DNA from 2 places in the Streptomyces sp. NPDC047886 genome. Region 2 is predicted to be linked to the other one. Evidence: riboswitches for the same ligand, from Rfam matches in the RefSeq annotation. Region 2 holds a riboswitch; the other holds the start of a gene.
What was found. A riboswitch is a leader RNA that binds a small molecule or an ion and turns the genes downstream of it on or off. The one in region 2 is predicted to bind S-adenosylmethionine.

Region 1 (4,789 bases), on a different contig from region 2:
ACGGCGTGCCCACCTACACACCGCGCGACCTGCTGCGCCTGTCCGCCGTGCTGGCCCCGCTCACCGCCGCCCTGGTCCTCTTCTTCGCCCTCACCGTCTGGCCGCTGCTCGGCGTGCCCGTCCTCCTGGAGACCCAGCCATGACCCCGTCAGGTACGCCGTACCGCATCGCCGTCGCCCCCAGCGGCTTCAAGGAGTCCCTGTCGGCGCGGGAGGCCGCCGACGCCATCGCCGAAGGGGTGCTGCGCGTGCTGCCGGCGGCCGAGCTCGACCTGCTTCCGCTGGTCGACGGCGGCGAGGGCACGGCCGAGGCGCTGGCCGCCGCGACCGGCGGGCGGCTCGTACCGCACACCGCGACCGGGCCGCTGGGCGACCCCGTGGACAGTCACTTCGCGCTCCTCGGCTGCGGGACCGCCGTCGTGGAGATGGCCGCCGTCGCGGGGCTCCGCCTGGTGCCGCCCGACCTGCGGGACCCCGGCGCCACCACCACGTACGGCGTCGGCGAGCTGATCCGCGCCGCCCTGGACGCCGGGGCGCGCCGCGTCCTCGTCGGCTGCGGCGACTCCGGTACGTCGGACGGCGGCGCGGGCGCCCTGCAGGCCCTCGGGGTGGGGCTGTACGACCGGGCGGGGCGCGACCTGCCGTACGGCGGGGCGGCGCTGGCGGAGCTCGCCGTCCTCGACCCCGGCGGCCTCGACCCCCGGCTGGCGGACACCGAACTCCTCGTCGCCTGCAACCCGTACAACGTGCTGTGCGGTGAGCGCGGCGTGGCCCGGGTCTTCGGCCCGCAGAAGGGGGCCACGCCCGAGCGCGTGGAGCAGTTGTCGGCCGCCCTGGAGCACTGGGCGGCCGCGCTGACGGAGGCGTTCGCCCCGGGTGTCGACCTGCGCGGGGCGCCCGGCACCGGGGCGTCGGGCGGGCTGGGCGCCGGCCTCGCGGCGGTGGGCGCCCGGCTGCTGCCCCGGTTCGACGTGCTGCTGGACGGGCAGGACGGCCTGGACCTGGACGCCAGGCTCGCCCGCGCCGACCTCGTGATCACCGGGGAGGGCGCCATCGACGGGCAGACCGTACGCGGCAAGATCCCGGCGGAGGTCGCGCGCCGCGCCCGTGAGGCGGGCGTCCCGGTGCTCGCCCTCGCGGGAGTGATCGGCGACGGCGCGCACGAGGCGCGCGGGGCGGGCGTCGACGCCTACGCGACGATCGTGCCCGGCCCCGTGCCGCCGGCCGAGGCACTGCGGCGGGCCGCCGAGTTCCTCACCGACGGCGCCGAACGGGCCCTGCGGACCGTGCTGTTGGGCACCCGGCTGGTCAGCCCCGGTCGGGCACGCAGCGCCCGTCCTCCGTACGGTAGTTCCACCGGGCCCCGTCCCGTACGAGCTCCGTCACGGCCCGAACGAACCGGTCGACGTGCTCGTCCGGCGTCCCCACCCCGAAGCTGACCCGGATCGCGTTCAGCGACTTCTCGCCGGGCGCCGCCTCGGGCGCACCGCACTCGCCGACCTCCCGCGCGGTGCCGCCCAACAGGGTCCGCACCAGCGGATGGGCGCAGAACAGTCCGTCGCGGACGCCGATGCCGTACTCGGCGGAGAGCGCCGCGGCGAAGTGCGAGCTGTTCCAGCCCTCCACGACGAACGAGAGGACGCCGACGCGCGGCGCCGCGTCGCCGAACAGCGACAGCACCCGCACCCCGGGGACCCGGGCCAGGCCCGCGCGCACCCGGGCGATCAGCTCCCGTTCGCGCCGTACGAGCGTGTCGAACCCGGCCTCGGTGAGCGCCTTGCAGGCGGAGGCGATCGCGTAGGCGCCGATGACGTTCGGCGAACCGGCCTCGTGGCGGGCCGGGGTGGTGTGCCACTCCACGTCGACGCCGCCGTCCGCGCGCCGCGCGACCTTCCGCGACGCACCGCCACCGGCGAGGTACGGCGGGGCGGCCGTCAGCCAGTCCGCACGGCCGGCCAGCACCCCGGAGCCGAACGGGGCGTACAGCTTGTGCCCGGAGAACGCGACCCAGTCCACGTCCAGGCGGGCGATGTCCACCGGGTGGTGCGGGGCCAGCTGGGCGGCGTCCAGCACGATCCGCGCGCCGTGCGCGTGGGCGGCCGCGGCCAGCTCCCGCACGGGCCACAGCTCGCCGGTGACGTTGGAGGCGCCGGTGACACAGACCAGCGCGGGGCCGTGGGGCTCGCGGTCGGCGAGGGCCCGCTCCAGCGTCTCGACCGCCTGGGCGGGTGTGCGCGGCGCGTCGAGGCAGGTCACCCGGGCGTCCCGCCAGGGCAGCAGCGACGCGTGGTGCTCGGTCTCGAAGACGAAGACCTGGCAGTCGGCCGGCAGGGCGGCGGCGAGCAGGTTCAGCGAGTCGGTGGTCGACCGGGTGAACACGACCTGGTCGCCGGGGCGGCAGCCGAGGAACTCGGCGACGGTCGTCCGGCTGTTCTCGAACAGGTCGGTGGACAGCTGCGACAGGTACCCGGCGCCCCGGTGGACGCTGCCGTAGTAGGGCGCGTACGCGGCGACGTCGTCCCACACGCGCTGGAGGGCGGGGGCGCTGGCCGCGTAGTCGAGGGCCGCGTAGGTCACCTCGCCGCCGGTCACCAGCGGCACGGTGACGTCCCGTCCGAGAACGGGCAGGGTGCCTTCGCGCCCGGGCTCGTCGGTGGCGGCGGGTTCGGCGTGGTCGGCGGGGGTTGCGGGGCCGGCGGCGACGGTGGCGGCGGTCGCGGGGGCGACGGCGGTCACGGTGACGGCGGTGGTGGTCGCGGTGGCGAGGTCGGCGGGGCTGGCGGCGGTGGCGGCGTTCGGGTACGCGGACATGGCGGTATCTCCCGGCGGGACAAGGCGGAATGGCTTCGTGAACCCGTACGGCAGGGGCCGGTCGGCGGCCGCTTCCGGATACGGGGGTGCCTCGACGCACGGGCCGGGACGCACAGCGCCGCCCGCGCGGAGGAGGGTGAAGTAAGGGGCCGGTCAGCCCTATCGCATTCGCTTGCTCACGAGACTGCTCCCTTGAGGACCAGGACCCCAGGGCAGGCAGGGGTCCGCGCTTGCCGCAGACCTCGCTGCCTGCGGCCTGGTCTTCACCCGGGGCACCCCGCCACGGACGGAGGGTTGCCGGACAGCGGGCCGGGGCCGTAATCGCTGTCACTCATGACCTTGAGGAGCATCCTGCCACATGCCAGGGAACGCGCAAGGCGCGGTCCGCGATCCGGACCGCGCCCCGCGTCGCACCGCGCCGGGTCAGGCGTTGCTCGCCGCGACCCACCGGTCCAGGGTCCGCCGGGCCGCACCCGAGTCGATCGAGTCGGCGGCCTTGGCGATGCCCGCCCGGATCTGCTCGGCCAGCGGCGCGTCCGTCGGCTCCAGGGCCACCAGCGCCGCCGCCGAGTTGAGCAGCACCGCGTCCCGTACGGGTCCGGTCTCACCGGCCAGCAGCCGGCGCGCCACATCGGCGTTGTACGAGGCGTCGGCGCCGCGCAGGGCCTCCACCGGCACCAGGTCGACGCCGACGTCCCGCGGGTCGAAGGTCTCCTCGCGGACCGCTCCGTCACGAACCACCCAGACGTGTGAGGTGGCCGTGGTGGTCAGCTCGTCCAGGCCGTCGTCACCGCGGAACACCAGCGCCGACGAGCCGCGGTCGGCGAGCACCCCGGCGAGGATGGGCGCCATCCGGGCGTCGGCGACACCGGTGGCCTGCGCCCGCACCTTGGCCGGGTTGGTGAGCGGCCCGAGGAAGTTGAACGTGGTCCGGATGCCCAGTTCCCTGCGGGCGGCCGCGACATGGCGGAGCGCCGGGTGGAACTTCACGGCGAAGCAGAAGGTGATCCCGGCCTCCTCGGCGACCTCCGCGACCCGGCGCGGGGTGAGCTCCAGGTTGACGCCGAGCTTCTCCAGGACGTCGGAGGCGCCGGAGGCGGAGGACGCGGCCCGGTTGCCGTGCTTGACGACCTTCGCGCCCGTGCCGGCGACGACGATCGCCGACATGGTGGAGATGTTGACGGTCTTGGCGCCGTCGCCGCCGGTGCCGACGATGTCGACGGACGGTCCTGGGACCTGGATCACCCGGGCGTGCTCGTACATGGTCCGTACGAGGCCGGAGATCTCGTCGACGGTCTCGCCCTTGGCCCGCAGGGCGACGGCGAAGCCGGCGATCTGCGCGTCGGTGGCCTCGCCGCTGAGGATGCGCTCCATCGCCCAGGCGGTCGCGTCGGCGTCGAGGTCCTGCCCGGACAGCAGGGCGTCGAGGACCAGGGGCCAGGAGCGGCCCGCCGCGGTCTGGCCTCCAGCGGGGTTCACAGCGCTCATGGTCGCTCCTGGGTCCGTACGGAATGAGACGGTCACCACCCTATCGAGCCGTAAGGACGGCAAAGAGCCCCGTCCGGTGATTGGACGGGGCTCTCGCCGTGGCGACCTGCAGGTCGGAGGATCAGTGGTGGCCGTGGCCGCTGCTGATCTCCTTGTACTCCTCGACCGTGGCCTTGGGGATCTGGTTCCCCTCGCCGAAGTAGCCCTTGCTCAGCTTGGCGCGGAGCTTCTGGCCGCGGGTCGGCTTGCGCTCGACGCCGTTCTCGTCGACCGTCGGGCCGATCTCGGCGGGCGTGTACTGCTCGTGCGTGGTGAGCGCGTGCAGCTGTGCCTGGCTGAGCGGCTCGTGGACCTCCACGAACTCACCGTGCGGCAGCCGCTTGATGATGCCGGTCTCGCGACCGTGCAGCACCTTGTCGCGGTCCCGGCGCTGGAGGCCGAGGCAGATGCGCTTGGTGATGATGAACGCGATGACCGGTCCGGCGAAGAAG
Region 2 (4,789 bases):
CCGGGCCGTCTGGTCCTGGAGCTGCGCCCGCCCGGCATGGACAAGGGCCAGGCGCTCACCGACCACGTCCGCGAGACCGGTGCGGAAGCCGTCCTCTACGCGGGCGACGACCTCGGCGACCTCCCGGCCTACGCGGCCGTGGAGAAGCTCCGCTCCGACGGCACCCCGGGGCTCCTGATCTGCAGCGGCAGCGACGAGGTCACCGAACTCGCCGCCCGCGCCGACCTCACCGTCCCGGGTCCGGCGGCGGTCGTCACCTTCCTCGCGGCCCTCGCGGGGGCGCTACGCGAGTGACGAGGCGTCCAGGTCGATGTCGAACGGCTCGCGAAAGGGCGTCCGCCACCTCAGCCCCGTGCCGCCCGCAGGGCTTCCAGCTGGTCCAGGAACCAGCGCTGCGGCGGCAGCGCCGTCGCCGCAGCGGCCAGGCGCTTCGTGCGTTCCGCGCGTTCCGCCTCCGGCATCGTCAGCGCCTGGTGCAGGGCCTCCGCCGTGCCCGTCACGTCGTACGGGTTCACGACGAGCGCGTCCTCCCGCAGCTCCTCGTACGCCCCCGCCTCCCGCGACAGCACCAGCGCGCAGCCCGCGTCGGAGACCACCGGGACCTCCTTCGCGACCAGGTTCATGCCGTCCCGGATCGGGTTGACCAGCGCCACGTCCGCCAGCCGGTACGCCGCCAGGGACCGGGCGAAGTCGTCCTTCACGTGGAGGATGACCGGGGTCCAGCCCTCTGTGCCGTACTCCGCGTTGATCTCCGTCGCCAGCCGGGAGACCTCCGCCGTGTACGCCCGGTACACCTCCAGGTCCTGCCGCGACGGGTACGCGAAGGCGATGTGGACGACCCGCTCGCGCCACTCCGGGTGGTCGGCGAGGAGGGCGCGGTACGCCAGGAGGCCGCGCACGATGTTCTTGGACAGCTCCGTACGGTCCACGCGGATGACCGTCCTGCGGTCGGTGCCGCCGATCTGGTCGCGGAGCAGCGCCATGCGGTCCGCCACGTCCGCCTCGCGCGACCTGGCGCGGAGGAAGTCGCCGTCCGCGCCGAGGCCGTGCACGCCGATCTCCGTGGTGCCCGTGCCGCCCACGAGGCGGGCGCAGCACGCGGCGAACGCCTCCGCCCAGCGGTGGGTGAGGAAGCCGAGGCGGTCCGCGCCGAGCATGCCGCGCAGCAGCTCCTCCGCGATGTCGTCGGGCAGCATGCCGAAGTAGTCCGGCGGCGCCCACGGGGTGTGCGAGAAGTGGCCGATGCGGAGGTCCGGGCGGAGCGCGCGGAGCATGCCCGGCGCCAGCGCCAGGTGGTAGTCCTGGATCAGGACCGCCGCGCCGGGCGCCGCCTCCGCCGCCAGGGCCTCGGCGAACGCGCGGTTGTACGCCCGGTACTCCTCCCACCGGCGGCGGAACTCCGCGTCGAAGACGGGTTCCAGCGGCGTCTGGTAGAGCATGTGGTGCACGAACCACAGCACCGAGTTGGCGATGCCGTTGTACGCCGCCTCCTGCGTCTCGGACGGGATGTCCAGCATGCGGACGCCCGGCTCGCCGATCCCGCGCCGTACCGCCTCACGGTCGCCGTCGCCCAGCGCGGCGCACACCCACAGCGCCCCGGCGTCGGGGCCGATCGCGGACAGGCCCGAGACCAGGCCCCCTCCGCCGCGCCTCGCCTCCAGCGAGCCGTCCTCGCGGAGGGCGTAGCTGACCGGACCGCGGTTCGATGCCACCAGAATCTCGGAGACCATGTGGCGAACCTAGCCCGTACCAGAAACGCTCAAACGTACGGAAATCAAGCCACGCGGCGCTTTCTCGTGTACTCCGTCACCTCTGCCATCGGCGGTCGCTCCTCCGTGTCGACGGGATGCGTGCGCGGCGCGAAGCCGTCCTCCGTACGGTCGAACTGGGTCAGCCTCGGCCGCACCAGGTGCCCCCGCGACAGCCGTAGCTGCGCCGTCCGGTAGATCGCCGCAGCCATCCGCCCCAGCGCCCGGTCGTCCTGGTGCCGGTGCAGCCGCACGCCCACGTCGACCTGGGCCAGCGCGTCCAGGCCGACCGTGTGCAGCGCGTCCACCAGAAGGCCGAGCTCCACGCCGTAGCCGACCGGGAAGGGCAGTCGTTCGAGCAGCGAGCGGCGCGCCGCGTACTCGCCGCCCAGCGGCTGGACGAATCCGGCGAGCAGCGGCCAGTGCAGGTTCAGCAGCGGGCGGGCCACCAGCTCCGTCACCCGGCCACCCTGGCCGCCGACCGGGCCGGTGCCACCGTCCGCGAGCGGGCGGTCGTACATCGCCTTCACGAACTCCACGTCGGGGTCCGTCAGCAGCGGGCCGACGATCCCGGTGACGAAGTCCGCCTTGAACTCCCGCAGGTCGGCGTCGACGAAGCACACGACGTCCCCGCCCGTCACCAGCAGGGAACGCCACAGCACCTCGCCCTTGCCGGGCACGGCGGGGACGCGGGGCAGCACCTCGTCCCGCGCGACCACCCGCGCGCCCGCCGCCGCCGCGACCTCCGCCGTACGGTCGGTGGAGCCCGAGTCGACCACGACTAGCTCGTCGACCAGGGGCACGGCGGCGGACATGAGCTCGCGCCGGATCACGGCCACGATCTCGCCGACCGTGGCCTCCTCGTTCAGCGCGGGCAGGACCACGCTGACCGTCGTCCCGTGCGTCTGTTTGGCGGCGAGCAGCTGGTCGATCGGCCGGTCGGCCACGTTCCAGGACCGCCGGTCCAGCCAGCGCTCCACCTCTTCCAGCACCCGCGCCACTCCTCGTCTGTGATCCATCTCGCGGTTCGGACGACTATCTCAAGCGTCCGGACCTTCGGTTACAGTCTTGAACAACGCGCGAGACCACCGCATGCCGGGGTCCCGCGCCGACAATCACATACCGCTCATCCAGAGGGGCAGAGGGAAACGGCCCGATGAAGCCCCGGCAACCCTCCAGCCGGCACCGCATATCCACCGCGGGGCCCCGGCTAGGGAAGGTGCCAAATCCGTCTCATGGCGAAACGCGCCAATGAGAAAGATGAGGAGAAAGGGCCTCGCCTCCATGGCTGTGCAGACCGCCGCACCCACCACTTCCGGCACTTCCGGCACTCCCGGTACCGCTTCCGCCGACGCCGTCGACCCCGCTGCCGCCTCCGCCGGATCCGTCGACCTCGGGCCCGCCTCCGCGCTTTCCTGCCGTGAATGCGGCGAGCGCTTCCCGCTCGGCCCCGTCTTCGCCTGCGAGCTGTGTTTCGGCCCCCTCGAAATCGCCTACGACCTGCCGTCCGGCGACCCGGAGGCGCTCCGCGCCCGGATCGAGGCCGGCCCCGCCAGCATCTGGCGGTACGCCCCGCTCCTCCCCGTCCCCGCCGACGTGACGGAGAAGCCGAACCTCAACCCCGGCTGGACCCAGCTCGTCCAGGCCGACAACCTCGCCCGTGAGCTGGGCGTCGAGCCGGGCAAGCTGTTCGTCAAGGACGACTCGGGCAACCCGACGCACTCCTTCAAGGACCGGGTCGTCGCCCAGGCCCTCGAGGCCGCCCGCGCCTTCGGCTTCACCACCCTGTCCTGTTCCTCCACCGGAAACCTCGCGGGTGCCGTCGGCGCCGCCGCCGCCCGCGCCGGCTTCCGCTCCTGCGTGTTCATCCCGCACGACCTGGAGCAGGGCAAGGTCGTCATGGCCGCCGTGTACGGCGGTGAGCTCGTCGGCATCGAGGGCAACTACGACGACGTCAACCGCTTCTGCTCGGAGCTCATCGGCGACCCGCTCGGCGAGGGCTGGGGCTTCGTCAACGTCAACCTCCGCCCGTACTACGCCGAGGGTTCCAAGACCCTCGCGTACGAGATCTGCGAGCAGCTCGGCTGGCGGCTGCCCGACCAGCTGGTGATCCCGATCGCCTCGGGCTCGCAGCTCACGAAGATCGACAAGGGGCTGCAGGAGCTCATCAGGCTGGGCCTCGTCGAGGACAGGCCTTACAAGATCTTCGGCGCCCAGGCGGAGGGCTGCTCCCCGGTGTCCACGGCTTTCAAGGCCGGTCACGACGTCGTACGGCCGCAGAAGCCGAACACCATCGCCAAGTCGCTGGCCATCGGCAACCCCGCCGACGGGCCGTACGTCCTGGACATCGCCCGCCGCACCGGTGGCGCGGTGGAGGACGTGAACGACGAGCAGGTCGTGGACGCCATCAAGCTGCTGGCCCGTACCGAGGGCATCTTCGCCGAGACGGCCGGCGGGGTGACGGTGGGGGTGACCCGCAAGCTGATCGAGAACGGCGTACTCGACCCGTCCCTCACCACCGTCGTCCTCAACACCGGCGACGGCCTCAAGACCCTCGACGCGGTCGCCCCGACCACCGGCCCCACCGCGACCATCCGCCCCAGCCTGGACGCGTTCCGCGACGCCGGCCTGGCCCGCTGAGCTGCCGCCGAGCCATCGCCGAGACCCTGAGGAGAGCAACCGCATGAGCGTCAACGTCCGCATCCCCACCATCCTCCGCACGTACACCGGCGGCAAGGCCGAGGTGCCCGCCGAGGGATCGACCCTCTCCGAGGTCATCGCGTCCCTGGAGCGGAGCCACCCCGGCATCGCCGCGCGCGTCCTGGACGACCAGGGGCAGCTGCGCCGCTTCGTCAACGTGTACGTCAACGACGACGACGTCCGCTTCGAGGGCGGCCTCGCGACCGCCACGCCGGACGGTGCGGGCGTCTCGATCATCCCCGCGGTCGCCGGCGGCTGATCGCCTCATCGCCTCGCAGAACGACCCCTGCCCCCTCCGCGAGTAAAAGCGGAGGGGGCAATTCTGCATGGTTGAGCGCGGT

Region 1: it holds a riboswitch for S-adenosylmethionine, as region 2 does, so the genes downstream of both, ACGF5U_RS01810 (aminotransferase class V-fold PLP-dependent enzyme) here and thrC (threonine synthase) in region 2, are expected to answer to the same signal.

Annotation. Positions count from the first base shown of each region.
Region 1 is NZ_JBIDCF010000001.1:399,689-404,477, forward strand. It holds gene ACGF5U_RS01800 (SLC13 family permease) at 1-143, shown strand, start outside; partial or broken gene ACGF5U_RS01805 (glycerate kinase) at 140-1,324, shown strand; gene ACGF5U_RS01810 (aminotransferase class V-fold PLP-dependent enzyme) at 1,308-2,810, opposite strand; SAM riboswitch class IV at 3,032-3,149, opposite strand; gene trpD (anthranilate phosphoribosyltransferase) at 3,234-4,298, opposite strand; gene ACGF5U_RS01820 (cytochrome bc complex cytochrome b subunit) at 4,420-4,789, opposite strand, start outside.
Region 2 is NZ_JBIDCF010000010.1:126,887-131,675, forward strand. It holds gene otsB (trehalose-phosphatase) at 1-294, shown strand, start outside; gene ACGF5U_RS27385 (trehalose-6-phosphate synthase) at 345-1,730, opposite strand; gene ACGF5U_RS27390 (glucosyl-3-phosphoglycerate synthase) at 1,775-2,740, opposite strand; SAM riboswitch class I at 2,872-3,015, shown strand; gene thrC (threonine synthase) at 3,000-4,388, shown strand; gene ACGF5U_RS27400 (MoaD/ThiS family protein) at 4,432-4,707, shown strand.